Linked DNA regions of Actinocorallia herbida. Each later gene encodes a partner of the first gene's protein in a complex. Links are inferred from orthologs where the notes say so. Each region holds a gene or a part of one and is shown in the gene's direction. Other genes may lie near its edges.

Evidence for each region.
Region 2: the proteins of rpsG (region 1) and tig are in contact, whole or in part, in a crystal structure (PDB 3GTY), measured with the Thermotoga maritima proteins. The link is inferred for Actinocorallia herbida from one-to-one orthologs. Residues at the interface, in WP_004081843.1 of Thermotoga maritima: Lys34, Lys52, Lys55, Glu59, Arg62, Gln63, Glu66, Asn67, Lys69, Val71, Arg95, Ala109, Lys110, Lys111, Gly112, Arg113, Pro114, Glu117, Glu121, Ile124, Ala125, Tyr127, Asn128, Asn129, Thr130, Gly131, Lys135, Asp139, Arg142, Met143; in WP_004081061.1 of Thermotoga maritima: Glu122, Val124, Val129, Leu130, Tyr133, Glu188, Gly259, Ile262, Tyr263, Glu266, Ser270, Glu273, Gln274, Glu277, Arg308, Gln311, Ile312, Ser315, Tyr316, Glu325, Arg329, Arg336, Leu363, Phe366, Trp367, Arg373, Leu377, Arg381, Leu384, Glu387.

What each region holds. Positions count from the first base shown.
Region 1 is NZ_RJKE01000001.1:9,568,709-9,584,132, forward strand. What follows is about bases 3,939-6,795. They hold rpsG (30S ribosomal protein S7), read left to right. Parts: upstream 3,939-5,060; coding sequence 5,061-5,531; downstream 5,532-6,795. Other genes in these bases: EDD29_RS43610 (hypothetical protein), read left to right, coding at 3,939-4,114; rpsL (30S ribosomal protein S12), read left to right, coding at 4,687-5,061; fusA (elongation factor G), read left to right, coding at 5,575-6,795. Outside these bases: EDD29_RS43590 (MurT ligase domain-containing protein), read left to right, coding at 1-923; EDD29_RS43595 (type 1 glutamine amidotransferase), read left to right, coding at 913-1,632; EDD29_RS43600 (hypothetical protein), read left to right, coding at 1,731-2,027; EDD29_RS43605 (DsrE family protein), read right to left, coding at 2,021-2,386; more of EDD29_RS43610, read left to right, coding at 2,552-3,938; more of fusA, read left to right, coding at 6,796-7,686; tuf (elongation factor Tu), read left to right, coding at 7,777-8,970; rpsJ (30S ribosomal protein S10), read left to right, coding at 9,189-9,497; rplC (50S ribosomal protein L3), read left to right, coding at 9,506-10,162; rplD (50S ribosomal protein L4), read left to right, coding at 10,159-10,764; rplW (50S ribosomal protein L23), read left to right, coding at 10,761-11,060; rplB (50S ribosomal protein L2), read left to right, coding at 11,099-11,932; rpsS (30S ribosomal protein S19), read left to right, coding at 11,941-12,222; rplV (50S ribosomal protein L22), read left to right, coding at 12,252-12,623; rpsC (30S ribosomal protein S3), read left to right, coding at 12,623-13,462; rplP (50S ribosomal protein L16), read left to right, coding at 13,468-13,884; and 5 more genes.
Region 2 is NZ_RJKE01000001.1:7,741,919-7,757,366, reverse strand. The notes cover bases 4,954-7,834. They hold tig (trigger factor), read left to right. Parts: upstream 4,954-5,616; coding sequence 5,617-7,053; downstream 7,054-7,834. Other genes in these bases: EDD29_RS35265 (ClpP family protease), read left to right, coding at 7,331-7,834; EDD29_RS35280 (MFS transporter), read left to right, coding at 4,954-5,148. In the rest of the region: EDD29_RS35295 (hypothetical protein), read left to right, coding at 770-1,741; EDD29_RS35290 (cation:proton antiporter), read right to left, coding at 1,695-2,909; EDD29_RS35285 (cation:proton antiporter regulatory subunit), read right to left, coding at 2,917-3,393; more of EDD29_RS35280, read left to right, coding at 3,769-4,953; more of EDD29_RS35265, read left to right, coding at 7,835-7,912; EDD29_RS35260 (ATP-dependent Clp protease proteolytic subunit), read left to right, coding at 7,915-8,583; ATP-dependent Clp protease ATP-binding subunit ClpX, read left to right, coding at 8,757-10,028; EDD29_RS35250 (HSP90 family protein), read left to right, coding at 10,138-11,955; EDD29_RS35245 (hypothetical protein), read left to right, coding at 11,952-14,504; EDD29_RS47365 (sensor histidine kinase), read right to left, coding at 14,476-15,448. UniProt on the Bacillus subtilis protein: Involved in protein export. Acts as a chaperone by maintaining the newly synthesized protein in an open conformation. Functions as a peptidyl-prolyl cis-trans isomerase.

The sequences.
Region 1 (15,424 bases):
CGCAGTACGGCGTGCTGGAGTGCGATGAGAAGTACGTGCCGCTGGTCTTGCGCGAGACCCGGGCCAACGTCGTCCTGCTGATGAACCTCAGCCGCGACCAGATGGACCGCGCGGGCGAGATCTGGCAGCTCGCGGGCAAGTGGCGCAAGGCCCTGGACGGCGCCGAGACCCACGTCGTCGCCAACTGCGACGACCCGCTGGTGACCTGGGGCGCCTCCACCGCCAAGAAGGTCACCTGGGTGGCCGTCGGCCAGCACTGGAAGGAGGACTCCTGGTGCTGCCCCGAGTGCGGCGGACCCCTCGACCGCGACGGCAGCCACTGGGCGTGCCGCCAGTGCCATTTCGCCCGTCCGAAGCCCGACTGGATCCTGCACGGTGACAGGGTGACCGCCCCCGGCGGCCACACCTACGCGCTGGACCTCCAGCTCCCCGGCCGCGCCAACCGCTCCAACGGCGCGATGGCCCTGGCCGTCGTCTCGCTGTTCGGCATCCCGGCCGAGCAGGCCCTGCCGCTGCTCGGCAAGGTCGCCTCGGTCGCCGGCCGCTACACCACGGTCTCCTACCAGGGCCGCGACATCCGGCTGCTGCTCGCCAAGAACCCGGCGGGCTGGCTGGAGGCGTTCGACGTCCTGGAGCCCGCGCCCGGCCCCGTCGTCCTGTCGATCAACGCCCAGGGCCCCGACGGCCGGGACACCTCGTGGCTGTGGGACGTCGACTACCGCGTGCTCAAGGGCCGCCCGGTCTGGGCGACGGGCGAGCGCAGGCTCGACCTCGCCACCCGCCTGGAGGCCGCCGAGGTCGACTTCCGCATGGTCGACGACATCGAGCAGGCCGTCCTGGCGGTGCCGCCGGGCAAGCTCGACGTGATCGCCAACTACACAGCGTTCCAGGACATCCGAACGAGGTACGGCCGTGCCCTCTGAGACCATCAAGATCGTCTGGATCTACCCCGACCTGCTCAGCACCTACGGCGACGGCGGCAACGTCATCGTCCTGGAGCGCCGGGCGCGGCTGCGCGGCATCATCCCGCGCACGGTGCGGGTCCATTCGGATGAGCCGGTCCCGGTCGACGGCGACATCTACCTGCTCGGCGGTGGCGAGGACCGGCCGCAGATCCTCGCGGCCCAGCGGCTGCGCGTCGACGGCGGCCTGCACAAGGCGGTGGAGTTCGGCGCCGCGGTGTTCGCGGTCTGCGCGGGCTACCAGCTGCTCGGCCACGAGTTCGGCGGCGAAGAGGGCCAGCCCGTGCCCGGCATGGGCCTGCTCGACATCCGCAGCGGCCGCGGCGACGTCCGCGCGGTCGGCGAGCTGGCGGGCGAGGTCGACCCGGCGCTCGGCGTCCCGATGATCACCGGTTTCGAGAACCACCAGGGCGTCACCCGGCTGGGCCCCGCCGCCAAGCCGCTGGCCAGGGTCGCCGTCGGCATCGGCAACGGCGACGGCTACGAAGGCGCCTACAACGGCAGGATCGTCGGCACCTACATGCACGGTCCGGCGCTGGTCCGCAACCCCGGCCTGGCCGACCTCCTGCTGAGCTGGGCCGTCAAGCGGCGGCTCGAGCCGATCGACGACAGCTGGGCCGGACGCCTGCGGGAAGAGCGGCTCCGGGCCGTCCTGCCCACCCCGTCCTGAGGCCGGGGTAAGGCGCCGGGCACGAAAACACCCCTTCCGGGCGTTGACCTTAATGACGTCCCCTGCGCGGGACGGCAAGGCGATCCGGGAGGGGTGCCATGGACGGTGGGCGGGAGCAGGACGGCGGCCGGGATCGGACACCGCGGGCCGACCTCGGCGACGACGACCAGCAGTACCAGACCGACCTCCTGCGCGAGTACGAGGAGGATCCGCCCCGAGACCGCGTCATCACCGACGAGGACCGGGGCGAGATCGGCATCACGGCGTGGCTGCGGCGGGAGAGCCGCGCGGGGGAGCGGGACGACGACGACAGGCCGGCCGAGGAGGCCGCCATCCACGTCGAGGCCCGCGAGCACCACGCCCCCAAGGACGAGGAGGAAGGCGCCGCTCAGTAGACGAGCGCCTGAACCCCATCCGTGGTGACCTCTTCCACGAAGGCCGGAGCACCCGCGATACGGATGCCTTCCAGCAGGTCGTCCTGGGTGAGGCCCCTGCGGGCCGCGCACTGGGTGCACAGGGTGACCCTGCCCCCGGCCCTGACGACCTCGAGCAGGTCCGTGACGGGGGTGGCGTGCTCGAGCGCGGGGAAGCGCTCGGATCCGCCGGGCACCGCGAACCAGGCGGCCTCGCCCGTCAGCCACAGCGAGACCGCCACGCCGCTGGCCACCGCGGCGGCGGCCACGGTCAGCGCCTGGTTGGCGCGTTCGGGGGAGTCGGCCCCCGCGGTCACTTTGATCACCAGAGAGCGAGTCATGGCCGCAGCCTACTTTCCCCAGTTCCGTTGGGCTAAAGCGGAGATCTTTAGGCAATCGGGACGTAAACAATCTTGACCGGGCCGCCGGGGATTTGCCCTATGCAGACGCACCGGGCACTCTGTGACTGGTCGCGTGGTATTCGAGAGCCGATAAGGAGTCCACCGATGACCGAGCAGAACGGCCCCCAGTGGCCGTCGCCAGAGGAGCCGGCATCGGCCGACCAGTCCGGCACCGGCACCCCCGACCAAGTCGATCCGCCCACCCGCCCCGCGGGTGAGCGCACCGTCGTGTTCGGCGCGCCCCAGCTGCGTCCGCAGCAGCCCGCCGCGCAGCCGCCCGCGCCCCCGGCGCCGCAGCAGCCCTACGGCCAGCCCGCCGCCCCGCCGCAGTACGGCCAGCCCGCCGAGCCTTATGGCCGGCCGGCCCAGCCGTCCGAGGCGTACGGGCAGCAGGCGTACGGGCAGCAGCCCGAGGGATATGGCCAGCAGCAGCCCGGCGCGTGGCAGCCGCCCGCCCCGCAGGTCCCGCAGCCGCCGCAGGCCCCGCCGTCGGCATGGGCCGCGCCCGGTGGCGCGCCCGCCTACCAGCCTCCGGCCGAGCCGCAGGGCTACCAGGCCCCGGCGGAGCCGCAGACCTACCAGCCTCCGGCGGAGCCGCAGAGCGCGTTCCCGCCTCCGCCGCCCGCCGAGCCCCGGTCGGCCTACCCGTCGGCGCCCGCCTACGGCAGCCCCGGCGCGTCCGGCGACCGGAACCCGGTGGCGGGGGAGGCGGCTCCGGCCGCCCAGCCCGCGCCGGCGCCCGAGCTCGAGGACCCGTGGGGCACCGCCCCCACCGTCCTGCCGCGCCGCGAGGACCTGCGCCCGCCGGTCGGCGAGGCGCCCGCCACGACGGTGATCCCGGGGCTGGGCACACCGGCGCCGGAGCCGGGTCCTGGGCCCTATCCGGGCGACATCCCGCTGGTCACCAACAAGCCGCAGCCGCCGGTCGAGGAGACCGTCCGCGAAGACCGGCCCTGGGGCGCCGCGAGCCAGGCGGGCCCCGCGTCCGCCGCGGGCGGCGAGACCATCCTGGACTTCGACGCGCGCGCCTACCAGCAGCAGCCCGCCCAGGCCGCCCCGCAGCCCCCGGCCCAGCCGGAGGCCGACCCGGACGCCACCCAGGCGTTCTCCTTCGGTGACCGCCCGCAGACCGCCCAGGGGCAGCAGCAGCCCTACGGCCAGCAGGGCCAGCCGTCCCAGCAGGGCCAGCCCGCCGCCCAGCAGGGCCAGTACGGCCAGCAGCCCTACGCAGGGCAGTACGGCCAGGGCGCCGAGCAGGGCTACGGCCAGCAGCAGGCGCAGCAGGGCGGCTACGGCCAGCCCTACGGCCAGCAGGGGCAGCAGGGCCAGCAGCAGGGCTACGGCGAGCAGTCCCAGCAGGGCTACGGCCAGCCCCAGCAGGGCCAGCCCGCCGCCCAGCAGGGCCAGTACGGCCAGCAGCAGTACGGGCAGCAGGCTTACGGCCAGCAGCCGCAGCAGTACGGCGAGCAGCCCTACGGCCAGCAGGGTCAGCAGCAGGGCCAGCCCGCCCAGCAGGGCCAGGCCTACCCGCAGCAGTACGGCGAGCAGAAGCCCGCCCACGCGGGTGAGGAGGCGCTCGTCGAGCGCTCGGACAACAAGATCTGGATCTGGCTCGGCCTGGTCGCGCTCGTCGCGGTCATTGTGATCGTCATCGCATTCGCGATGTGACGCCGGACGGATCCGGCGGCCCCCGCCGTGACGGATCAAGCGAAGACCCGTATGATCTCCGGTCATACGGGTCTCTTCGTTGCCGCGGGTTCACCCCGCCTTCCCGGGAACTTCCCCCCGGGACCGTCCCGTTCTTCACGGTGAAGCGTCCGCGGTTCGGCCCCGCGAAGGTTGCGCAGGGCAGCCCTTTCCCGGTAATGGCGTATTCGCTTTGACCTCGCCCTAGGCGTTGGGTACGCTCTATCTTCGTGCCCGCGGCATCGTGGGTTACGCGTGCGTGCGCTCCGGCGGGTACCTCAAAGGTCCCTGGGAGCGGCGCGGATCTCTTCCCCCTGGCACGACCGGGTCCCGTAGGGGCCGGACGGGTCACGGTCGTGGCGACACGCCCGACCTCGGGGGTCGGCGGATCAGGCAAACCAGCAGGTCAGAGGCCCCCCAAAGGGCGCTGATCAGGGTTATGCGCGGACGAGAAATTCCGGGTGTGACTCGCGCATACAAAACAGAGCGCGGAAAAGCCGCGTTCACCCGGTCGCGGAGGCCGGGCCCGGTACGACGAAGGAAGACGGAGAGCGGTGCCCACAATCCAGCAGCTGGTCCGAAAGGGCCGCCAGGACAAGGTGACCAAGACCAAGACGCCCGCGCTGAAGGGAAGCCCCCAGCGCCGCGGTGTCTGCACGCGCGTCTACACCACCACGCCGAAGAAGCCGAACTCGGCGCTGCGCAAGGTCGCCCGTGTCCGCCTGAGCAGTGGCATCGAGGTCACCGCCTACATCCCCGGTGTCGGACACAACCTGCAGGAGCACTCCATCGTGCTGGTGCGCGGCGGTCGTGTGAAGGACCTGCCGGGTGTTCGCTACAAGATCATCCGCGGTTCGCTCGACACCCAGGGTGTCCGCAACCGCAAGCAGGCGCGCAGCCGCTACGGCGCGAAGAAGGAGAAGAGCTAATGCCGCGTAAGGGCCCCGCGGGCAAGCGCGTACTGATCGCTGACCCGGTGTACAACTCGCCGCTGGTCACCAGCCTGATCAACAAGATCCTGCTGGACGGCAAGCGTTCCATCGCCGAGCGCATCGTGTACAACGCGCTCGAAGGCTGCCGCGAGAAGACCGGCAACGACCCGGTCGTCACCCTCAAGCGCGCGCTCGACAACGTGAAGCCGACCATCGAGGTCAAGTCCCGCCGCGTCGGCGGCGCGACCTACCAGGTCCCCGTCGAGGTCCGGCCGGCCCGCAGCACCACCCTGGCGCTGCGCTGGCTCGTGACCTACTCCCGCGGCCGCCGCGAGAAGACGATGACCGAGCGCCTCATGAACGAGCTGATGGACGCCAGCAACGGTCTGGGCGCGTCGGTCAAGAAGCGCGAGGACACCCACAAGATGGCCGAGTCCAACAAGGCCTTCGCCCACTACCGCTGGTAACAGCGGTCGGCTGAACCCACACGAGAGCAAGGACGCGAGCACAATGGCTGCTAAGACCGGTGTAGACCTCTCCAAGGTCCGCAACATCGGGATCATGGCGCACATCGACGCTGGCAAGACCACGACGACCGAGCGCATCCTCTACTACACGGGGATGAGCTACAAGATCGGCGAGGTCCACGACGGCGCTGCGACCACCGACTGGATGGAGCAGGAGCAGGAGCGGGGCATCACCATCACCTCCGCTGCCGTCACCTGCAAGTGGCCTGTCGAAGACGTTGAGCACACGATCAACATCATCGACACTCCGGGTCACGTCGACTTCACCGTCGAGGTGGAGCGCTCGCTGCGCGTGCTGGACGGTGCCGTCACCGTCTTCGACGGCGTGGCCGGCGTCGAGCCGCAGTCCGAGACCGTGTGGCGGCAGGCAGACCGCTACGGCGTTCCGCGCATCTGCTTCGTCAACAAGCTGGACCGGACCGGCGCCGACTTCCACCGCTGCGTCGACATGATCGTGACCCGCCTCAACGCGGTTCCGCTCGTCATGCAGCTGCCGATCGGCGCCGAGGCGGACTTCCTCGGTGTGATCGACCTGGTGCGCATGAAGGCGCTGGTCTGGAACGCCGAGGCCAAGCTGGGCGAGATGTACAACGAGGTGGAGATCCCCGAGGACCTCCTCGACGCCGCCGAAGAGGCGCGCGCCACCCTCATCGAGACGCTCTCCGAGAACGACGACGAGCTCATGGAGCAGTTCCTCGAGGGCGAGGAGCCCTCGGTGGAGCAGATCCGCGCCGGTGTTCGCCGCGCCACTCTGGGCGCCAAGCTCACCCCCGTGTTCTGTGGCACCGCCTTCAAGAACAAGGGTGTGCAGCCCCTTCTCGACGCCATCGTTCGCTACCTGCCGTCCCCGCTGGACGTCGAGGCGATCGAGGGCCACAAGATGGGCGACGAGGAGACCGTCATCGCGCGCAAGCCGAGCGAGGACGAGCCCTTCTCCGGTCTGGCGTTCAAGATCATGTCCGACCCGCACCTGGGCAAGCTGACCTTCGTGCGCGTCTACTCGGGCGTGCTCGAGGCCGGTTCTTCGGTTCTGAACTCCGTTCGGAACAAGAAGGAGCGGATCGGCAAGATCTACCGGATGCACGCGAACAAGCGCGAGGAGATCGACCGCGTGGGCGCGGGCGACATCGTCGCGGTCATGGGCCTCAAGCAGACCACCACCGGTGAGACGCTGGCCGATGACAAGCACCCGGTCGTCCTCGAGTCGATGAGCTTCCCGGCGCCGGTCATCCACGTCGCCATCGAGCCCAAGACCAAGGCCGACCAGCAGAAGCTGGGCACCGCGATCCAGCGGCTCGCCGAGGAGGACCCGTCCTTCACGGTGCGCACCGACGAGGAGACCGGCCAGACCGTCATCTCCGGTATGGGCGAGCTCCACCTGGAGATCCTCGTCGACCGGATGAAGCGCGAGTTCAAGGTCGACGCCAACGTCGGTCGCCCGCAGGTGGCCTACCGCGAGACGATCACCAAGACCGTCGAGAAGGTCGAGTACACCCACAAGAAGCAGACGGGTGGCTCCGGCCAGTTCGGTCGAGTGATCATCACCCTGTCGCCGCTCGGCGGAGGCAGCGATGGCTACGAGTTCGAGAACAAGGTCTCCGGTGGCCGCATCCCGCGGGAGTACATCCCGTCGGTGGACGCGGGCTGCCAGGAGGCCGCCGAGTTCGGTGTTCTCGCGGGCTACCCGATGGTGGGTGTGAAGGTCACCCTCCTCGACGGCGCCTACCACGAGGTCGACTCCTCGGAAATGGCGTTCAAGGTCGCCGGTTCGATGGCGTTCAAGGAGGCCGCGCGTCGCGCCGGCGCCACGCTGCTCGAGCCGATGATGGCGGTCGAGGTCACCACGCCCGAGGACAACATGGGCGATGTCATCGGCGACCTCAACAGCCGTCGCGGCCAGATCCAGGCCATGGACGAGTTCCACGGCGCCCGGATCGTCAAGGCGCTCGTGCCCCTGTCGGAGATGTTCGGCTACGTGGGTGACCTGCGCAGCAAGACCCAGGGCCGGGCTGTTTTCACCATGCAGTTCGACTCCTACGCCGAGGTTCCCGGGAACGTCGCGCAGGAGATCATCGCCAAGGCCAAGGGCGAGTAGCTCCAGGTCTCCGGCACCACAAAGCCATGCTCATCCCCGCACCAGCGGGGTTGGACCAGTACGTACGTCAGAATCACTGAGGAGAACCTCGTGGCGAAGGCCAAGTTCGAGCGGACGAAGCCGCACGTAAACATCGGCACCATCGGACACATCGACCACGGTAAGACCACCCTTACCGCGGCGATCACCAAGGTGCTGCACGACGCCTACCCGACCCTCAACGCGGCCTCCGCGTTCGAGGACATCGACAAGGCGCCGGAAGAGCGCGAGCGCGGTATCACCATCTCCATCGCGCACGTCGAGTACCAGACCGAGTCGCGGCACTACGCTCACGTCGACTGCCCCGGTCACGCGGACTACATCAAGAACATGATCACCGGTGCCGCCCAGATGGACGGCGCGATCCTGGTCGTGGCCGCCACCGACGGCCCGATGCCGCAGACCAAGGAGCACGTGCTCCTGGCCCGCCAGGTCGGCGTTCCCTACATCGTCGTCGCCCTGAACAAGTGCGACATGGTGGACGACGAGGAGATCCTGGAGCTCGTCGAGCTCGAGGTCCGCGAGCTCCTGTCGGAGTACGAGTTCCCGGGCGACGACGTCCCGGTCGTGCGCGTCTCCGCCTACCAGGCGCTCCAGGGCGACGAGAAGTGGGCCGGTTCCATCCTCGAGCTCATGAAGGCCGTGGACGAGAACATCCCGCAGCCCGAGCGTGAGACCGACAAGCCGTTCCTGATGCCGATCGAGGACGTCTTCTCGATCACCGGCCGTGGCACCGTCGTCACCGGCCGCATTGAGCGCGGTGTCGTCAACGTCAACGAGGTCGTCGACATCATCGGCATCAAGGAGAAGAGCACCTCGACCACCGTCACCGGTGTCGAGATGTTCCGCAAGCTCCTCGACCAGGGCCAGGCGGGCGACAACGTCGGTCTGCTCCTGCGCGGCATCAAGCGCGAGGACGTCGAGCGCGGCCAGTGTGTCATCAAGCCGGGCACCAACACCCCGCACACCGAGTTCACCGCGCAGGTCTACATCCTGGGCAAGGACGAGGGCGGCCGCCACACCCCGTTCTTCAACAACTACCGTCCGCAGTTCTACTTCCGGACGACCGACGTGACCGGCGTGGTGAACCTCCCCGAGGGCACCGAGATGGTCATGCCGGGCGACAACACCGACATGACGGTCCAGCTGATCCAGCCGGTCGCCATGGAGGAGGGCCTGAAGTTCGCCATCCGTGAGGGTGGCCGGACCGTCGGCGCGGGTCGCGTCGTCAAGATCCTCAAGTAAGACATCACCTATGTGACCGCGGGGGAGTGCCCCGCCTGTGCGGAAGGTACCCCCGCGGTCACATATCATTGCCTCTGGCCCTTTTTCGGTTAGGGGCACGCCGCGAGTGCGCGAGCACTCGCATTTGACACGTCAGCCCGCCTCTCGCGAGAGCGGGAGGTTATAGCGGAGAGAGTCCACAGCTCGCCGCTTGAGCAGTAAAGGACACCGAGGGCACCATGGCGGGACAGAAGATCCGCATTCGGCTCAAGGCCTACGACCACGAGGTCATCGACAGCTCGGCGAAGAAGATCGTGGAGACTGTCACGCGGACTGGCGCCAAGGTCGCCGGACCGGTGCCGCTGCCGACCGAGAAGAACGTGTACTGCGTCATCCGCTCGCCGCACAAGTACAAGGACAGCCGCGAGCACTTCGAGATGCGCACGCACAAGCGGCTGATCGACATCATCGACCCCACCCCGAAGACGGTTGACTCGCTCATGCGGCTCGACCTCCCCGCGGGCGTGGACATCGAGATCAAGCTCTAAGGAACACGATGAGCGTCAACAGGAAGGGCGTCCTGGGCGAAAAGCTCGGCATGACCCAGGTTTATGACGATGAGGGCCGGATCGTTCCGGTGACCGTCGTCCTCGCCGGGCCCAATGTCGTGACCCAGGTCCGCTCCACCGAGAACGACGGCTACAACGCCGTGCAGCTCGGTTTCGGGCAGATCGACCCGCGCAAGGTGAACAAGCCGGCCGCCGGCCACTTCGAGAAGGCCGGCGTCACGCCGCGCCGCTACCTCGTCGAGGTCCGCACGGACGACGCCGCCGAGTACACCCTCGGTCAGGAAGTCACCGCCGAGACCTTCGAGGCCGGCCAGAAGATCGACGTGACCGGCACCAGCAAGGGCAAGGGCTTCGCCGGTGTCATGAAGCGCCACGGCTTCGCCGGTCTGGGCGCGGGCCACGGCGTGCAGCGCAAGCACCGCTCGCCGGGCTCCATCGGTGGCTGCGCGACCCCCGGTCGCGTGTTCAAGGGTCTGCGCATGGCCGGCCGCATGGGCTCGGTCCGCAAGACCATCCAGAACCTCACCGTGCACTCCGTGGACGCCGAGAAGAACCTCATCCTCATCAAGGGTGCTGTTCCCGGCCCCAACGGCGGCGTGGTGCTGGTCCGCAACGCCGTGAAGAAGATGGAGACCCAGTCGTGACGAAGGTCAACGTCGAGCTGGCCCCCGAGATCTTCGAGGCCAAGGTCAGCGTTCCCCTGATCCACCAGGTCGTGGTGGCGCAGCTCGCCGCGGCGCGGCAGGGCACGCACAAGACCAAGACCCGCGGTGAGGTCAGCGGCGGTGGCAAGAAGCCGTACCGCCAGAAGGGCACCGGCCGCGCCCGTCAGGGCTCGACCCGTGCGCCGCAGTTCGCCGGTGGTGGCATCGTCCACGGTCCGCAGCCGCGCGACTACACCCAGAAGACGCCGAAGAAGATGAAGGCCGCCGCTCTGCGTGGCGCCCTGAGCGACCGGGCCCGCGCGGGTCAGGTGCACGTCGTCGACGGCCTGGTCGAGGGGGACGCCCCCAAGACGAAGCTCGCCGTGAAGGCGCTGCGCGAGGTGACCTCGGCCGTGCGCGTCCTGGTGGTCCTGGACCGCGAGGACGAGCTGACCTGGAAGTCCCTGCGCAACGAGCCTTCCGTGCACGTCATCGTCGCCGACCAGCTGAACACCTACGACGTCATGGTCAATGACGACATCGTGTTCACCGAGAAGGGCTACGAGGCTTTCGTCGCCCACGCCAAGGGGAGCGACAAGTGAGCAACATCTACGACCCCCGGGACATCCTTCTCGCGCCGGTCGTGTCCGAGAAGTCCTACGGTCTGCTCGACGAGGGCAAGTACACCTTCGTCGTCGCGCCGGGCGCCAACAAGGTCCAGATCCGCCAGGCGGTGGAAGAGGTCTTCGGCGTCAAGGTCACGGGCGTCAACACGATCAACCGGCAGGGCAAGCGCAAGCGCACCCGCCACGGCTACGGCAAGCGCAAGGACACCAAGCGCGCGATCGTCAGCCTGGCGGAGGGCGAGCGGATCGACATTTTCGGCCCCCAGGCCTAAGGGCCGGGGTTCCGAACTGGATGGGATGAACGAAAAAGATGGGCATCCGTAAGTACAAGCCGACGACTCCGGGTCGTCGTGGCTCCAGCGTGGCCGACTTCGTCGAGATCACGCGGTCCGAGCCGGAGAAGTCGCTGCTGCGACCGCTCCCCAAGAAGGGCGGCCGTAACAACCACGGCCGCATCACCACCCGCCACCAGGGTGGCGGGCACAAGCGCGCCTACCGTGTGATCGACTTCCGTCGCCACGACAAGGACGGGATCCCGGCCAAGGTCGCGCACATCGAGTACGACCCCAACCGGACCGCGCGCATCGCTCTGCTGCACTACGCGGACGGTGAGAAGCGGTACATCCTCGCCCCGCAGGGCCTGCGTCAGGGTGACGCGGTGGAGAACGGCGCCGGCGCCGACATCAAGCCCGGCAACTGCCTTCCGCTGCGCAACATCCCCGCGGGTACCGTGGTGCACGCCATCGAGCTGCGTCCGGGCGGCGGTGCCAAGCTGGCCCGTTCCGCGGGCTCCGGCGCCCAGCTCCTGGCCAAGGAGGGCATGTACGCGACCCTGCGTATGCCGTCCGGCGAAATGCGCAAGGTCGACGTCCGCTGCCGCGCGACGGTGGGTGAGGTCGGCAACGCCGAGCAGTCCAACATCAACTGGGGCAAGGCCGGCCGTATGCGGTGGAAGGGCAAGCGCCCGACCGTCCGCGGTGTCGCCATGAACCCGATCGACCACCCGCACGGTGGTGGTGAGGGTAAGACCTCTGGTGGACGCCACCCGGTCAGCCCGTGGGGCCAGAAGGAAGGCCGGACCCGTAAGCCCGGCAAGCCCAGCGACAAGCTGATCGTCCGTCGTCGCAGCAACAAGAAGCGGTAGGAGTCGTCATGCCACGTAGCCTGAAGAAGGGCCCCTTCGTGGACGACCACCTTATGAAGAAGGTGGACTCGCAAAACGAGAAGGGGACCCACACCGTCATCAAGACGTGGTCGCGGCGCTCCATGATCGTGCCGGAGATGATCGGTCACACGATCGCCGTGCACGACGGCCGCAAGCACGTCCCGGTGTTCGTCAGTGAGTCGATGGTCGGACACAAGCTGGGCGAGTTCGCGCTCACCCGCACGTTCCGCAGCCACGTCAAGGAAGACCGCCGCAGCCGTCGAGGCTGAAGCGCAGCAATCACACGAGAGGAACAGTCATGGAAGCCAGGGCCCAGGCGCGGTTCATCCGCGTCACGCCCAGGAAGGCCCGCCGTGTGGTGGACCTCATCCGTGGCCTGCCGGCCGCGGAGGCTCAGGCTGTGCTGCGCTTCGCCCCTCAGGCAGCCAGCGAGCCGGTCGGCAAGGTGCTGAACAGCGCCATCGCCAACGCCACCCACAACTTCAACCTGGGGCAGGACACGCTCGTCGTCTCCCGCACCTGGGTTGACGAGGGTCCGACCCTGAAGCGGTTCCGGCCGCGTGCGCAGGGTCGCGCTTACCGCATCAACAAGCGCACCAGCCACATCACCGTGGTCGTCGAGTCCGTCGATGAGGGCGCGCCGGTCAAGAAGACAAGGAGGGCCCGGTAGTGGGGCAGAAGATCAACCCGCACGGGTTCCGACTCGGTATCACGACCGACTTCAAGAGCCGTTGGTACGCCGACAAGCTCTACAAGGACTACATCAAGGAAGACGTCGCGATCCGGCGCATGCTCACCAAGGGCATGGACCGGGCCGGCATCTCCAAGGTGGAGATCGAGCGCACCCGTGACCGCGTCCGCGTGGACATCCACACCGCCCGGCCGGGCATCGTCATCGGCCGCCGCGGCGCGGAGGCCGACCGCATCCGGGGCGACCTGGAGAAGCTGACCGGCAAGCAGGTCCAGCTGAACATCCTCGAGGTCAAGAACCCCGAGATGGACGCGCAGCTCGTCGCGCAGGGCGTGGCCGAGCAGCTGTCCAGCCGTGTCGCGTTCCGTCGCGCCATGCGCAAGGCGATCCAGTCGTCGATGAAGTCCGGCGCCAAGGGCATCAAGGTCCAGTGCTCCGGTCGTCTCGGCGGCGCGGAGATGTCCCGGTCGGAGTTCTACCGCGAGGGCCAGGTGCCGCTGCACACCCTGCGCGCGGACATCGACTACGGCTTCTACGAGGCCCGGACCACCTTCGGCCGCATCGGCGTGAAGGTCTGGATCTACAAGGGTGACGCCGCCGCCACTCGCGCCGAGCGCGAGCAGCGGGCGGCCGCCCAGCGCGCCGGTGCCGGCGCCGGTGGCGGCGGCGACCGTCGTGGCGGGGACCGCCGCGGTGGCCGCAGCGACCGCCCGGCCCGTGGCGGCGCCCGTCGCGGTGGTGGCGAGCGCGCCCCGCGTCAGAACGAGAACACCGCGCCGGCCGCCCCCGAGGCTGCTCCGGCGCCTGAGGGGAGCTGAGTTCCATGCTGATCCCTCGCAGGGTCAAGCACCGTAAGCAGCACCACCCGAAGCGCCGTGGTATGGCCAAGGGCGGTACGAAGGTGACGTTCGGCGAGTACGGCATCCAGGCTGTCGAGGGTCACTACGTGACCAACCGGCAGATCGAGTCCGCTCGTATCGCCATGACGCGCCACATCAAGCGTGGCGGCAAGGTCTGGATCAACATCTTCCCGGACCGCCCGCTGACCAAGAAGCCGGCCGAGACCCGCATGGGTTCCGGTAAGGGTTCCCCCGAGTGGTGGATCGCGAACGTCAAGCCCGGTCGGGTGATGTTCGAGCTGTCCTACCCGAATGAAGAGATCGCTCGTGAGGCGCTCACCCGCGCCATCCACAAGCTGCCGATGAAGTGCCGGATCGTGAAGAGGGAGGTGGGCGAGTAATGGCGAACACGGCCGAAGACCTGCGCACCCAGCCCGAGGACGAGCTGGTGACCAAGCTGAAGGAATTCAAGGAGGAGCTTTTCAACCTCCGGTTCCAGGCGGCGACCGGTCAGCTGGAAAGCCACGGGCGGCTGCGGACGGTCAAGCGAGAGATCGCCCGCATCTACACCGTGATGCGGGAGCGCGAGCTCGGCATCGTCACCGTTGCCGAGGAGGGCGAGAAGTGAGCGAGACCACCGAGACCGCCGCGAGGGCGAACCGCAAGGTCCGTGAGGGCCTTGTGGTGAGCGACAAGATGGACAAGACCGTCGTCGTCGCCGTCGAGGACCGCGTCAAGCACCGTCTGTACGGCAAGATCATCCGCCGTACGACCAAGTACAAGGCTCACGATGAGGCCAACGCCTGTGGCGTCGGCGACCGGGTCCGCCTGATGGAGACCCGTCCGCTGTCGGCGTCCAAGCGCTGGCGCGTCATCGAGATCCTGGAGAAGGCCAAGTAACTGGACCTGCGGGGGGCCGAGCTGCCCCGGCCGCCGGGCGTGTCCCGTGCCGCGGCAGCTCCCCGCACTCCCCCTCCCGGGCCGATTCCGGAAGGGCAGATCCACCAGGCTCCGGCGCAGACCGGAGAACCGGTGAGAACCAACAGGAGTTAGAAGTGATCCAGCAGGAGTCGCGACTGAAGGTCGCCGACAACACTGGTGCGAAGGAGATCCTTTGCATCCGTGTGCTCGGTGGCTCCGGTCGGCGCTATGCGGGCATCGGTGACATCATCGTCGCCACGGTGAAGGACGCCATTCCCGCGGCCGGCGTGAAGAAGGGCGACGTGGTCAAGGCCGTCGTCGTTCGCACGCGCAAGGAAGTCCGTCGTCCCGACGGTTCCTACATTCGTTTCGACGAGAACGCGGCTGTCCTCATCAAGGATGGCGGGGACCCCCGGGGCACCCGTATCTTCGGCCCGGTCGGCCGCGAGCTGCGCGAGAAGAAGTTCATGCGCATCGTCTCGCTCGCGCCGGAGGTGCTGTAATGAAGATCCGCAAGGGCGACGAGGTCGTCATCATCGCCGGTAAGTCCAAGGGCGCCACCGGCAAGGTCATCGCCGTCGACACCACGCGCGAGCGCGTGACCGTCGAGGGTGCGAACCTCATCAAGAAGAACACCAAGGTCGACGCCCAGGGCAAGGGCGGCGGGATCGTCACCGTCGAGGCGCCGCTGCACGTCAGCAATGTCGCGCTGGTCGAGGATGGCAAGCCGACTCGCGTGGGCTACACGGTCAACGACGACGGCAAGAAGGTCCGGATCTCCCGTCGTACCGGCAAGGAGATCTGAACATGACCGAGACTTCCGTCGAGATCCCCCAGCCGCGGCTCAAGCTGCGCTACCGGGAAGAGATCAAGTCGCAGCTGCAGGAGCAGTTCGATTTCGCCAACGTCATGCAGATCCCCGGTCTGACCAAGATCGTGGTGAACATGGGTGTCGGTGAGGCCGCCCGCGACGCCAAGCTGATCGAAGGCGCCGTCAAGGACCTGACCGCGATCACCGGT
Region 2 (15,448 bases), 1.8 Mb from region 1 along the record:
GGCCATCAGGGGCCCGGACGAGCACACGGCGCCGCACGACGGCCCTCGGTCCCAGTTCCACGACCTCGCCGGGACCCCGACGGAGTCCGACGCGGTCGAGGCCACCGTGCACGGACCGCCTTCCGAGCCTGGTCGAGATCTCGCCGATCAGCGACCCGCAACACCGGGCACACACGCCGACGCCGACCACGACCTGCAGGACAAGCAGTGCGAATGGAGCGTCACCCGCGACGACGGGAAGATCACCCGTGCCACGTCCCCCCTGCGAAAGCCCCGACTGGGACGCCCACGCGCACACCGATCCCGGGAAAGAAGAAAGGCCCGGTCTGAGAAAGGGTCTCCGACCTGGGCCTTTGCTGCTCGGAGCGGATGACGGGAATCGAACCCGCGTAGCTAGTTTGGAAGACTAGGGCTCTACCATTGAGCTACATCCGCGTGTGGCGCCCTTGGGGGCGTACCGGGACAGCGTACAGGGTTTTGGTGGGTGGGTGGTAAGTGGGGGAGGGAGCGGAGGGGGCGGGGGTGTGGTGGGGGGGTCGTGGGGAGGGGTGGGGGTGTTTTTGCTGGTTGGGGGTGGGGTGGGCTACTCATGCGTTCGTCTTGAGGGGTGGACTCGGGGGTTGACTGGAGGGTCGGGGGTCTGTGGATTGTCCGGTGGTGATGAAAAAGGGGTGGGAGTCCTTGGCATGGGTGCGTGCAGTTTTGTCGGTGGGGCGTGTGACCATGTGACTACTTCTGGACCTCCTGATCCACCCCCTCGGAGGAACCAATGCAGGCTGTGTTGCTGGCGTGCGGTGCGCATGTCATTTATCTGATCGGATTCTCGATCTTCAAGGCGACCGGTGGCGAGCTGCCGCCGTTGACGGCGCGCCGGCCGTTTCAGGCGGCGGGGAGGCTGGTGACGAGCCTGCCGTGGCTGGTCGGGCTGGTCACGGTGCTGAGCGGGACGGTCGTGGCGGCGTTCGCGGTGGACACGGCACCGGTCGCGGTGCTGCTGCCGACTTACATGTGCGGGCTCGTGCTGGTGCTCATCGTGGGCGTCTCGGGGTTCGGCGAACGGGTGAGCGGCAGGGAAGGGCGTGTGCTGGCGCTGCTGCTCGGGACGCTGGCTCTGCTGGCGCTGCCCGCGAGCCAGGGGTACGGGGCGATCGCCTCGCGCGGGGCGTCGGCGCCACCGAGCCCCGCCGCCTGGTCGTTCACGCTCGCGGTGCTGGTGTCGATCCTGCTGCCGCTGTGGCTGTTCTGCATGCGCGACCGGAAGGTCGAGGGACGGCACACGCGGCGGACCACCGGCGTCGCCTACGGGATCGGCGCGGGGGTGCTCCTGGGCACCGCGGAGGTCATGGGCATCGGGGTGATCCCCTACATCCCGGACGATCTGACGGGCCTGCTCGCGACCCCGTACCCGTACCTGTTCGTCCTGGCGGGGGCGCTCGGCCTCGGCCTGCTGCACATCGGCCTCCAGGAAAGGAGGCTCATCATCGTCGTCGCGGTGATGAACGTCGTCGGCAAGCTCCACCTCGTGGCCTCGGCGACGCTGCTGTACGGGGAGCCATGGCCGGACGATCCGGTGTGGCTCGGCCTGCTGGCCGGGGGGATGCTCCTCGCGCTGTACGCGGTGCTGCTGCTGCCCCGGCACGAGGGGCGGCGCGCCGCGGCCCCGCCGGTGCAGGCGGGACCGCGTGGCGCGGGCGTCACCGCTCCTGGGCGGAGCTCCGTCGCATCCGGAAGATCGCGATGAGCTTCTCCTCCGGGTGGTCGGCCAGGGCGGTGATGAGCGGCTGGAGCATCCGGGCCGCGAGCGGTCCGAAGGCCGCGAGGATCAGGACGTAGCCCGCGGCGAGCGGGCCCAGGTCCGGATGCGCGCCGGCGGCGACGGCGAGGCCCGCGATGACGATGTTGAACTCGCCTCGCGGGACGAGCGCGATGCCGGCGCGGGCTCGTCCGGCCCGGCCGATCCCGGCCCGCTTGGCCGCGTAGTTGCCGGTGAGCAGCTTGGTGACGATGCTGACGAACGCCAGCAGGACGGCGATCCCGGCCACCGGCAGGATCGTCGCCGGGTCGGTGTTCAGGCCGAAGAAGACGAAGAACACCGCGGCGAACAGGTCGCGCAGCGGGGCGAGCAGCGCCTGCGCCTCGTGCGCGAGCTCGCCCGACAGCGCGATCCCGACGAGGAACGCGCCGACCGCCGCCGACACCTGGAGCTGCTGGGCGATGCCCGCGACCAGCAGCGTCAGGCCGAACACCTTCAGCAGCAGCACCTCGGAGTTCGGGCTCTTGACGAACGCCTCGATGTAGTTGCCGAACTTCAGCGACACCACGAGCACGACGCTGACGGTGCCGAGCGCGATCGCGACGGTCCCCGCGCCCGTGGCGAAGGAGACGCCCGCGAGGATCGCGGTGAGGATCGGGAGGTACAGCGCCATCGTGAGGTCTTCGAAGACCAGCAGCGACAGCACCACGGGGGTCTCGCGGTTACCGATCCAGCCGAGGTCCGACAGCACCTTGGCGGTGATGCCCGACGACGTCGCGTAGGTGACGCCCGCCATGGCGACGGCGGCGACCCAGCCCCAGCCGAGCAGCAGCGCGACGATCGCGCCGGGCGCGGCGTTGAGCACCAGGTCGACGATGCCGCCCCGGGCGTTGCCCTTGAGGCTGGTGAGCAGTTCGTCGGCGTTGTACTCCAGGCCCAGGGTGAGCAGCAGGAGGATGACGCCGATCTCCGACGCCGTGTGGATGAACTCCTCGCTGGTGGCCAGGGGCACGAAGCCGCCGTGTCCGAAGCACAGGCCCGCGAGGAGGTAGAGGGGGATGGGGGAGATTCCCGCGCGGAGCGCGAACGAGCCGAGTATCCCGAGCCCGAGGATCACCGCCCCGAGTTCGAGGAAGAGTATTGCGATTTCGTGCACGCCGCTCCTATCCGCCGGCCAGGATGTGCCCGGCGGCCTCGGTGCTCTCCGGACTGCCGACGACGACCACGACGTCCTGGGCGGCGAAGACGAAGTCCGGGGCGGGCGAGGCGTTCACCTGGCCCGACCGGACGATGGCCACAATGGACGCTCCGGTCTGGGTCCGTACCTGGGCGTCGCCCATCGGACGGCCGGCCCACTGCGCGGAGACGGGGACCTGAAGGCTGACGAGCCCCTCGACCTCGCGGTGCAGGGCGTTGAGCCGCGCCACGATCCGGGGCGCGCCGAGCAGCTCGACGAGCGCGTCGGCCTCCTCGTCGTTGAGTTTCACCGTCTCGCAGACGCGGTCGGGATCCTGGGGGTCGTAGACGACGAGATCACGCCGCCCCGTCCGATAGGACACGACCCCGATCCGGCGGCCGGCCCGGGTGGTGAACTCATGACGCAGCCCGATGCCGGGCAACGCCGTCTGTTCCACGTCCACTTGGCCCCTCCTCGCGGGTCCTTACTAGGTTGATCGAGAGCTTGAAGAGCTCACCCTGGCGCAAGATCGGCCGGGGGACAAAGCGGCCCCCGGTCGAACCGGCACCGGTCCCGCGAGGGTTCCGGAGTGTCCGGAACCACCCAACCGGGTGTGCACTGCCGTCGTTTCACATCCGTGTAACGGCACGGTTAAGCCCTGCGCACGATCGGATCGCACCCCCTGCGGGGTGAGTTGACATCGGCGGGGAGCCGGATGTGCGCGACAGGTAATCGGGGTTTGACGTACCGGCAACAGCGGGCTTTTGCAGGCTACCTACCGTCCTGACCTGTACCGGATTACCGGGATACCCCCATCCGAGCAGCAGGGAGGCAGGGCATGTCCGCTCTGACCGCACAGAAGCCCGAGGCGGCGCCGGCCGCCGGCGGGCGTTGGATCGAGCACTGGGCGCCCGACGACGAGGTCTTCTGGAACACCACGGGCAAGGCCGTCGCGCGCCGCAATCTCGTCTGGTCGATCGTGACCGAGCACCTGGGCTTCTGCGTCTGGCTGCTCTGGAGCATCGCGGTGATCAACCTCGGCAAGGTCGGGGTGACCCTTGACGTCGGGCAGCAGCTCTGGCTGACGACGGTGCCGAACCTCGTCGGCGCTTTCATGCGCGTCCCGTACACCTTCGGCCCCGCGCGCTTCGGCGGCCGGAACTTCACGATCATCAGCGCGACGCTGCTGCTGATCCCGTGCGCGCTGTTCGTCTACGCGATCGGCAACCCCGACCTCCCGTTCTGGGCGCTGCTGCTCATCGCGGCGACGACGGGCCTGGGCGGCGGCAACTTCGCGTCGTCCATGTCCAACATCACCCACTACTACCCGAGCCACAAGCAGGGCCTCCCGCTCGGCCTGAACGCCGCGGGCGGCAACATCGGCACCAGCGTCACCCAGCTGACGATGCCGCCGCTGATCGTCGCGTTCGGCCTCGTCGCGGTCGGCTGGGTGTGGATGCCGCTGGTCCTGGTGGCCGCGGCCGGCGCGTACTTCTTCATGAACAACCTGCGGACGGCGACGAGCGCCTACACGATCCGCGAGATGGGCCGGATCTCCCGCGAGCGGCACACGATGATCATGTCGATCCTCTACATCGGCACCTTCGGGTCGTTCATCGGGTACTCGTTCTCCTTCGGCGTGCTGATCAAGAACCAGTTCCCCGAGGTCCAGGCGGCCCACTTCATCTGGCTGGGCGCGCTCGTCGGTTCGGTGGCCCGGCCGATCGGCGGCCTGCTCGCCGACCGGATCGGCGGCGCCCGGGTGACGTTCTGGAACTTCCTGGTCATGGCGGCCGGCATCGCGGCGGTCTGGTTCGCGGTGAACGCCGGGAGTTGGGGCCTGTTCCTCGCGGCCTTCCTGCTGGTCTTCGCCACGACCGGCATCGGCAACGGCTCGACCTACAAGATGATCCCGGCGATCTTCCGCAGGAAGGCGCTGGAGGGGATCGACGAGGCCGACGGCACCGCGGTCGAGTCGGCGGTCGCCACCGCCCGCCGCAAGGCCGCCGCCGCGATCGGGATCTCCTCGGCGGTGGGCGCCCTGGGCGGCGTCCTCATCCAGCAGACCTTCCGGATCTCGCTGACCGAAGCCAAGTCGGTGGTCCCGGCGCTGCTGGTCCTCGCGGCCTTCTACTGCGTCTGCGTGGTCCTCACCTGGGCCGCCTACCTGCGCAAGACCGGCCCGGACCGGCGCAGCCTCGCCGACGCGGGCGTCTGAGAAAGCCGCCGGCGAGCCCGCGGGCACGGGCGAGCGCAAGCGGCCGCGCGCCGGTACGGAGAAAGGCCCCGGACACCTGGTCCGGGGCCTTTCGTCGCGGTCGGGCTGGACGGATTTGAACCGACGACCCCTGCCACCCAAAGGCAGTGCGCTTCCAAGCTGCGCTACAGCCCGCCTGCCGTCAGATTTCAGACAGCAGCCGCCAGTCTAGCCCTCTTGGCGGCCAACATGAGGGCCAATAATCTCCGCGTGCCCGCCTTCGTGTGAAGGCAGGGGCTGACGGACGGGGGACCATGTCACGTCCGGTGGGCTCCACCCTCTAGACTTGACGGCGCATAGGCATGTGTTGCCGCCCGAATCTATCGAGTGAGACCGGCGGCCGCTCGCGCCGCGCGGGGCACGTCGATGAGTACGGGCCTCCGGCGCGCCGAGCCGTGTGTATCCGCCGGATCAAGGAGACCTGCCCCAGTGAAGACCGCTGTCGAGGAGCTGACCCCGACCCGGGTGAAGCTCACCATCGAAGTTCCGTTCGAAGAGCTCAAGCCGAGCCTCGACAAGGCTTACAAGGAGCTCGCCAAGCAGGTGCGGCTCAAGGGCTTCCGCCCGGGCAAGGCGCCCGCCGCCCTCATCGACCAGTACGTCGGCCGCGGCACGGTCCTCCAGGAGGCCGTGAACGACGCCCTGCCCGGTCTGTACGGCGCGGCGATCGAGGAGAAGGAGCTCTTCGTCCTCAGCCAGCCCGAGGTCGAGGTGACCCGCCTGGACGACGGCAAGGAGCTGGAGTTCACCGCCGAGGTCGACATCCGCCCGAACTTCGAGGTCCCCGAGTACGACGGCCTGCCCGTCACCGTCGAGGAGGCCGTGGTCACCGATGAGGAGATCGCGCAGACCGTCGAGAACCTCCGCGACCGCTTCGGGACGCTGACCGTCGTCGAGCGCGCCGCCGCCGAGAAGGACAACGTCACCATCGACCTGTCCGCCGCGATCGACGGCGAGGACGTCGAGGACGCCGCGACCAAGGGCTTCACCTACGAGGTCGGCGCCGAAGGCGCCATCGACGGCCTCAACGAGGCCGTCACGGGCCTGTCCGCGGGCGAGACCGCGACCTTCAAGTCCACCCTCGTCGCGGGCTCCCGGGCCGGCGAGGAGGCGGACGTGACCGTCACCGTCCAGACGGTGAAGGTCAAGGAGCTGCCCGAGGCCGACGACGAGTTCGCGCAGCTCGCCTCGGAGTTCGACACCTTCGAGGAGCTCAAGGACGACGTCCGCAAGCGCCTCGAGCGGCAGAAGAAGCTGAACCAGATCTCCGAGGCGCGCGACAACGCGCTGGAGGCCCTGCTGGAGAAGGTCGAGATCCCGGTCCCCGAGTCCGTGGTCAACACCGAGCTCCAGCGCCGCAACGAGCAGCTCGACCAGCAGCTCGGCTTCTCCGGCATGACCCGCGAGGCCTACCTCGAAGAAGAGGGCAAGACCGCCGAGGAGTTCGAGGCCGAGCTCGCCGAGGCCGCGGCCAAGGCGGTCCGGGGCGGCTTCATCCTCGACCAGCTCGCGGTGAACGAGGAGCTGGGCGTCGAGAACGAGGAGCTCAGCGAGTACGTGGTGAGCCAGGCCATGCAGATGGGCCTCCCGCCGCAGCAGCTCGCGCAGTTCCTGACCGAGAACAACCAGATCCCGGCGCTGGTCGCGGAGGTGCTGCGCTCCAAGGCGCTGAACCTCGTGGTCGAGCACGTCAAGATCAGCGACTCGGCCGGCAACGAGCTCGACATCGAGAGCCTGCGCCGCGAGATCAACGGAGAGACGGACGAGGCGACGGAGGAGGCCGAGGAGGCCCCCGCCGAGGCCGCCGCCGAGGTCGCCGAGGACGCGGCGCCCACCGCCGAGGACAAGGACTCCACCAAGGAGTAAAAGGTCGGAATCATCACCGCACGCCCCGTGTTCCGGTAATGGAGCACGGGGCGTTCGTATTAGGGGCCGGGGGCCCTCGCCGCTAAACCCAGGCCGGGTAAAAGAGGCGAGGATACGCCGCCAGCGAAAAGACCGCCCGTATGGCGTGACCCCCCTGCGGGGCGCGTTAGTGTCCAAGCATCCGAATGTTCAGGGACTGAACGCTAGACACCTACGGAGGAACAGGGTGAGCAAGCCTCCGACTTTCCACGAGCCGGTCGTCGCCCGCGAAGGCGGGATGCCCGCGATCATGGCGCAGGAGGCACTGCACCAGCAGCTGCTGCGCAAGCGGATCGTGGTGCTGGGCCAGCAGGTGGACGACGACATCGCGAACCGCCTCTGCGCTGAGCTGCTGCTGCTGTCGGCCGAGGACGGAAAGCGCGACATCACGTTCTACATCAACTCTCCGGGTGGCTCGGTGACCGCCGGCATGGCGATCTACGACATCATGGAGTACGTGCCCAACGACATCGTGACGGTCGGCATGGGCCTCGCGGCGTCCATGGGTCAGTTCCTGCTGTGCGCGGGCACCCCGGGCAAGCGCTACGCCCTGCCGCACGCGCGCATCATGATGCACCAGCCTTCGGGCGGCATCGGCGGCACCGCCTCGGACATCAAGATCCAGGCGGAGCAGATGCTCTACGTCAAGAGCACGCTCGCCGAGCGCATCGCCTTCCACACCGGTCAGAGCGTCCAGCAGATCACTGCGGACTCCGACCGCGACCGCTGGTTCACCGCCGAGGAAGCCCGCGCCTACGGCCTGGTGGACGGTGTGATCACCAGCGCCAACGAGGTCCCCTCCGAGGGCCCGGTCTCTTGATGATGGAGAGGTATCGTCAGATGGACATTCGCGCAGGCGGCGTGCAGCCGGTCGACAGCCGGTACATCATCCCGTCCTTCGTCGAGCGCACCGCGTACGGCGTCAAGGAGATGAACCCGTACAACAAGCTGTTCGAGGAGCGCATCATCTTCCTCGGCGTGCAGATCGACGACGCCTCCGCCAACGACGTCATGGCGCAGCTGCTGACCCTGGAGTCCATCGACCCGGACCGGGACATCAGCATCTACATCAACTCGCCCGGCGGCTCCTTCACGGCGATGACGGCCATCTACGACACGATGCAGTTCGTCAAGCCGGACATCCAGACCGTCTGCATCGGTCAGGCGGCCTCCGCGGCCGCGGTGCTGCTGTCGGCGGGCACCCCGGGCAAGCGGGCGGCCCTGCCGCACTCGCGGATCCTGATCCACCAGCCGGCCACCGAGGGCACCTACGGCCAGGGCTCGGACATCGAGATCCAGGCGCGCGAGATCATGCGGATCCGCGAGCAGCTGGAGACGATCCTCGCCCGGCACAGCGGCAAGACCGTCGAGGACGTCCGCGGCGACATCGAGCGCGACAAGATCCTCACCGCGGATGAGGCCAAGGCCTACGGTCTGATCGACGACGTCTTCGTCAGCAAGAAGCGCCGAGTGGAGGTAGTGTCTTCGTAAGACGGCGCTAAGTTCGGGAACCCCCCGGCTTCGTGGTCACCGCCCCGGAGCCGGGGAGGTGGCCCGGCGCCCCGGAGACGGTACCGTCGAAGCAGCCTCTCCCGATGGCCGCGGCACACAAGGCGCGCGGCTCACCGGGTCCCCAGGCGGCCCCATGAAAAGGAGACAACCGGGTGGCACGCATCGGTGACGGTGGCGACCTGCTGAAGTGTTCCTTCTGCGGCAAATCCCAGAAGCAGGTCAAGAAGCTCATCGCGGGCCCGGGTGTGTACATCTGCGACGAGTGCATCGATCTCTGCAACGAGATCATCGAGGAAGAGCTCTCGGAGAGCTCGGACCTCAAGTGGGACTCCCTGCCCAAGCCGCGCGAGATCTACGAGTTCCTCGACGGCTACGTGATCGGGCAGGAGAAGGCCAAGAAGGCGCTGAGCGTCGCGGTCTACAACCACTACAAGCGGATCCAGTCCGGTGACTCCCGTGATGACGCCGTGGAGCTCGCCAAGTCGAACATCCTGCTGCTCGGCCCGACCGGATCCGGCAAGACGCTACTCGCGCAGACCCTCGCCAAGCTGCTCAACGTGCCGTTCGCGATCGCGGACGCCACGGCCCTGACCGAGGCCGGCTATGTCGGCGAGGACGTCGAGAACATCCTGCTCAAGCTGATTCAGGCCGCGGATTACGACGTCAAGAAGGCCGAGACCGGCATCATCTACATCGACGAGGTCGACAAGATCGCTCGCAAGAGCGAGAACCCGTCGATCACGCGCGACGTGTCAGGTGAGGGCGTGCAGCAGGCCCTGCTCAAGATCCTTGAGGGCACCACCGCCTCGGTGCCGCCGCAGGGCGGGCGCAAGCACCCGCATCAGGAGTTCATCCAGATCGACACCACCAACGTGCTGTTCATCTGCGGCGGCGCGTTCTCCGGTCTCGAGAAGATCATCGAGGGCCGGGTGGGCAAGCAGGGCATGGGCTTCGGCGCGGTCATCCGCTCGAAGGTCGACTTCGCCAAGAACAGCGACGTGTTCAGCGAGGTCATGCCCGAGGACCTGTTGAAGTTCGGCATGATCCCCGAGTTCGTCGGGCGGCTGCCGATCATCACCAGCGCGCACAACCTCGACCGCGACGCGCTGATCAACATCCTGACCGAGCCGAAGAACGCGCTGATCAAGCAGTACCGGCGCCTGTTCGAGCTGGACGGGGTGGAGCTGGAGTTCACCGACGACGCCCTCGAGGCCGTCGCGGACCAGGCGATCCTGCGCGGCACCGGGGCCCGGGGCCTGCGCGCGATCCTGGAAGAGGTCCTGCTCTCGGTGATGTACGAGGTGCCGTCCCGGCAGGACGTCGCCCAGGTCATCATCAACCGCGAGTCGGTCCTGGAGCACGTCAACCCGACGTTGGTCCCGCGTGAGCGCGCCAAGCGCGAGCCGCGCGAGAAGAGCGCCTGAGGCCTGCGGGTCCGTTCGTCCGAAGCCCGGTCCCGGGGGGACCGGGCTTCGTCGTGCCCGGGGCGAAATGGGAGATCGGGGCGGGAGCCGTTCGCTACAGTTGCCCGCTATGTCAATGGATCAGCCGGGCGGGCACACGTTCCAGGTCGACCTGCGCGGCCTGGTCGACCTGCTGTCCCACCACCTGTACTCGAGTCCGCGGGTGTACGTCCGCGAACTGCTGCAGAACGCCGTCGACGCGGTCACCGCGCGAAGGCGCGCCGAGCCGGACGCGCCGACCGGGATCACCCTGACCGCCGACGGCACGGGCCTGCGCGTCGACGACCCGGGCATCGGCCTGACCGAGGCCGACGTGCACCGGTTCCTGGCGACGATCGGCCGCTCGGCCAAGCGCGACGAGATCGAGGGCGCCCGCCGGGAGTTCCTCGGCCAGTTCGGCATCGGCCTGCTCGCCTGCTTCACCGTGGCCGAGGAGATCCGGGTCGTGACGCGGTCGGCGGCCGATCCGGCGGCGTCCGCCGTGGAGTGGCGGGCGGCTTCCGACGGCACCTACGAGGTGCGCCCCGCCCACCGGGACGAACCCGGCACCACGGTCTTCCTCACCCCGCGCAGGGGCGCCGAGGACTGGTTCGCGCCCGCCCGGGTGGCCGAGCTGGCGCGCGACTACGGCTCGCTGCTGCCTTTCCCCGTGACGCTCGTGGGCGGCGGCCGCACCGTCGCGGTGTCCGGTGGCGGCGGGGTCTGGGACCGCGCGTTCGCCTCGCCCGCGGAACGCCGCGCCGCCCTGCTGGAGTACGGCACACCGACGCTGGGCTTCGCGCCCCTCGACGTCATCGAACTCGACGTCGCGCTGGCGGGCGTGCGCGGCGCGGCCTACGTGCTGCCCGGCCCCGCGGGTCCGGCGGACACCGGACGGCATCGGGTCTACCTCAAGGGCATGCTGCTCGGCGACGCGGTGACGGGCCTCCTGCCGGACTGGGCGTTCTTCGTCAGGTGCGTCATCGACACCGACACGCTGCGGCCGACCGCGTCCCGTGAGGGGCTGTACGAGGACGAGACGCTCGCCGCGGTACGGGACGCGCTGGGCGCCCGGCTGCGGGACTGGCTGACGGGCCTGGCGGCCCAGGAGCCGGACCGGCTCGCCCGGTTCCTCGCCGTGCACAGCCTCGGCGTCAAGGCGCTGGCCCGGCACGACGCCGACCTGCTCACCATCATGCTGCCGTTCCTGCGCTTCGAGACCACCGACGGGCCGGTGGCGCTCACCGAGTTCGTCAGGGGCCGCGACGTGGTGCATGTCGCCCCGACCGTCGAAGAGTTCCGGCAGGTCGCCGCGATCGCGTCGGCGCAGGGGCTCGGGGTGGTGAACGGCGGCTACACCTACGACGACGAGCTCGTGGCGCTGCTGCCCCGGGTGCTGCCCGGCACCGTCGTGCGGGAGCTGGGCGCCGAGGCCGTCACCGCGGCCCTCGACCCGGTGGACGCCGCCGACGAGCTGGCCCTCGCGCCGTTCCTCACCGCAGCCCGCGCCGCGCTCGATCCGCTGGACTGCGACGTGGTGCTGCGCTCCTTCGCGCCCGCGGCGGTGTCCGCGCTGCACCTGGACTCGCGCGAGGCCCGGCAGGAGCGGGCTCGCGCCGACGTCGAGGCCGAGTCCGACGACCTGTGGGCGGAGATCCTGGGATCGCTGAAGGCCACCGCGCCCCGGACCCGGCTCGTGCTCAACCACCGCAGCCCCGCCGTCCGGCGGCTCGCCGCGATCGCCGAGCCCGGCCTGCTCACCGCGGCGGTCGAGGCGCTGTACGGGCAGGCGCTGCTGATGACGGGCCGGCCGCTGCGGCCGGCCGACACCGCACTGGTCAACCGGGCGTTCGACGCCCTGCTGGGCTGGGCCGCGCGCACCGCGGGCCCCGAGGGAGGACGGGCATGACCGTCGAGGAGATCGCACGCGCGCTGGAGGGGACCGGCGCGCTGCGCGGCCGCCAGCGCCTGGAGCGGCTGGAGCGGCTCGCCGAGCACGCGCGGGCCTGCCCGTCGCGAGCGCTGGAGGCCGACGTCCTCATCGCGCTCGCCCAGGCCCACGAGTACTCCGCCGAGCGGGCCAGGCTCCCGGTCGTCATCGGCCGCCTGCTCCAGCTTCTGGACGCGCACGGGGCCGAACTCCCCGGGCTGGACCGGAACGTCTACTGGAACCTCAAGTGGATGACGTCGGCGCTGATCAACAACCCGGCGGTGCCCGTCCCGACGGTCCTGCGGTGGATGGACGAGCTGGAGCGCAGGTACCGGGAGCGCGGCATCAGCCTCCGCCCGGCGCACGGCCTGCGCGGGCACCTCGCCCAGATGGGCGGGGACGAGGAGGCGGCGGCCCGGCACTTCGAGGCCTCGGTCGCGGCGGTTCGCGACGAGTACGCCGACTGCCACGCCTGCGAGAACAACGCGCTGGGGGACTGGCGGGCCTGGCTCGGCGACGACACCGGGGCGCTGCGGTACTGGGCCCCGCTCCTGGACGGCGAGCTGACGTGCGCCTCGGAGCCGCACGCGACGCTCGGGCAGGCCCTGCTGCCCCTGGTGCGCGGGGGCAGGGCCGAGGAGGCCCGCTCGGCGCACCTCAGGGGCTATCCGATGGTCCGCAGGGCCGAGAACCTGCGCGGCCCGGTCGGCTGCCACATCGAGTTCTGCGCGCTCACCGGCAATGAAGGGCGCGGGCTGGAGATCCTCGCAGAGCACGCCGAGTGGCTGACCTTCAGGGGCGAGGACGCCAGGCCGCGACTGGAGTTCCTGACGGGCGCGCTGGTGCTGCTGCGTCGCCTTGCCGTGCTGGGCCTCGCCGACCTGCCGCTGGCCGACGGGACGGTCGGTTCCGTCCTCGCCGAAGCAGAGCCCGAGACCCACGGGCTCGCGGGCCGTTTCGACGCGCGGTTCGGCGGTGACCGCTGGGCGCGCGGCCTCGCGGCGCGGCTCGCCGCGGCACCGCTGCTGGAGAGCCTGCCCCTGGGCACCCGCACGCGCCTGCCCGCGCCCGTCCCCGACCCCGCGCCGGTCCCGGCCGTCGGCGCCGACCTCGACGCGCTCGTGGCCGAGGCCCGCCGGATGTCCGACCTGCGCCACCCCCGCACCGACGCCGCCTGGGAGCGGGTCGCCGCGCTGCCCCACGGCCCGGAGATCGCGCTCGAAGTGCGGATGCAGCGGGCCAAGTCCGCCGGAACGGTGGCCGCCGTCGCGGACCTGCTTCCCGACCTGGAAGACCGGCCCGCGCTGCGCGCCGAGGCGCTCGCCGTCCTGTCCGTCGCGCTCGTCCGCGGCGGCGACCTGGCGGGCGGGACCGAGGCGGCCGGGGAGGCCGCGGCCACCGCCGAAGCGCTGTGGAGCGACGGGGTCCTCACCCCCGAGCAGTACCTCGCGGCGCGGCGCGCGGTGCCGTTCGCCGTCCTCAACGCCATCGACCTCGCCGACCCGGCGACGGGCGCGCACGCCCTGCACGTGCTCGTGCGGGAGACCGCGCTCGCCGAGGATCTCGGCGTCCCCTCCCGGGTCGCCCAGTACCTGGAGATGTCCGGCCGCGTCCACGCCGGGCTCGGCGACGTCGCCGAGGCGCTGCCGTACGTGGAGGCGGCCCGGGAGGGCTACCTCAAGGCGGGTCAGCCCTGGTTCCTCGCCGGCCCGGCCCACCTCCTCGCGCAGGTCGCGCTCGAGGAGGACGACGCGGCGCGCGCGGAGGCTCGCGTCGCCGAGGCGCTCCGGCTCGGCAGGGCGGCGCTCGGCCCGGAGGATCTGGCCCGGACGGCGTCGCTGCTGGTGGAGTGCCTGCTGAGGCAGGAGGGCCGGGAGACCGACGCGATCGCGGCCGCGCTCGACGCCGCCCACCTGTGGGAGGGCGTGCACGAGCCCGACCACGTGCACAACATCTGCCACGCGGCCCGCGCCTACCTGCGGCTGGACCGGCCCGGGGAGGCCGTCGGCCTGTTCGAGCAGGTCGCCGACCGCTTCGAGGTCTCCTACGAGGAGATGTCGCTGGCGCTGACCCGTCGGCAGTACGGCGAGGTCCTGCGCCGGACCGGGGACCACCGGCGCGCGGCCGAGCAGTACCTCGCCGCCGCCGCGGTGGCCGCCGCCATGGAGGGCCAGGCCGAGCTGGAGGGCGACCTCGCCTGGTACGCCGCCGAGGAGCTGGACAACGCCGGGCTGCGGCCGGAGTCGCTGGCCGCCTACCGGCGGGCCGCCGCGCTGTGGCGGGACCTGGGCGCCTTCGACGCGCGGGTGCGCTGCCTGCGCGCCGCGGCCTGGGCGGAACTCGCCCTCGACGAGGGGCCCGAGCCGGGCGCCCCCGAGGCCGCCGGCCCCGCGGCGATGAGCGCGGTCCTGGCCGAGGTCGAGGCGCGGGCCGCGGCGGAACCGTCACCCGAGCTGGACGAGCTGCTCGCGGACACCCGCGGGCAGCTCGCCGCGATGCTCACGATCCCGGAAGGGGAAGCCGGGTAGTCAGCGTGGTGCCGGTGGTCGGGCGGGACGCGATCGTGAACGTCCCGCCCAGCTCGGTCGCCCGCTCCCGCATGGAGGTGAGGCCGAGCCCGGAGTTCGGCTGCCGGGGCAGGCCCCGGCCGTCGTCGCTGATCACCAGTTCCAGGTGGGTCGTGGTGCGGGTGAGCCGGATCTCGGCGCTGGTGGCGTGCGCGTGCCTGCGCACGTTCGTCAGGGCCTCCTGGACGATCCGGTAGACGGTCACCTCGAGGACGGGCGCCAGCTCGCCGAGGTCGTCGGCGGCCACGTCGACCCGGGGCTCGGGGAGGTCCGAGGCCAGCGCCCTGACCGCGCCGAGGAGGCCGAGCCGGTCCAGCGCGGGCGGGCGCAGGCCGTGCACGAGCTCCCGGATGTCGCCGATCGCCTCGGTCATCCGCTCCCGCAGGGCCGTCAGGGACGGCTCGACGGCCTCGGGATCGGTGGTCAGCCTGACCCGCGCGGTGTCCACCGACAGGGCGAGCGCCGCGAGGGTGGGTCCCAGGCCGTCGTGCAGGTCGCGGCTGAGCCTTCGCCGCTCGGCCTCCCGGGTGTTGATCACCGTCTCCTGGGAGACGCGCAGCAGCCGGACGGTGTGCGCGAGGTCGGCGACATGCCGGGTGAGCACTCCGACGAGCCGGTGGTCGGCCCTGCCGCGCCCGTACAGGAGGAGCCTGCCGATGGGCTCGCCGTGCCACACCAGCGGGACCTCCTTCGGCTTGTCGGCGAGCAGCCCGTCGGTGTGCACCACCGATCCGTCGATCTCCACCGCGACGCCCGAGACGCCGAGGCCGCGGCGCACCGACCGGACCGCCGCCCCGAGCGCGGCCGACGGGTCCTCGGCCCGCTGGACGGACCTGCTCAGCCGGTCGGCGAGCCGGTAGGGGTCGCGTTCGATGCCGAGCATGAGGTCGACCGACAGCTGGACC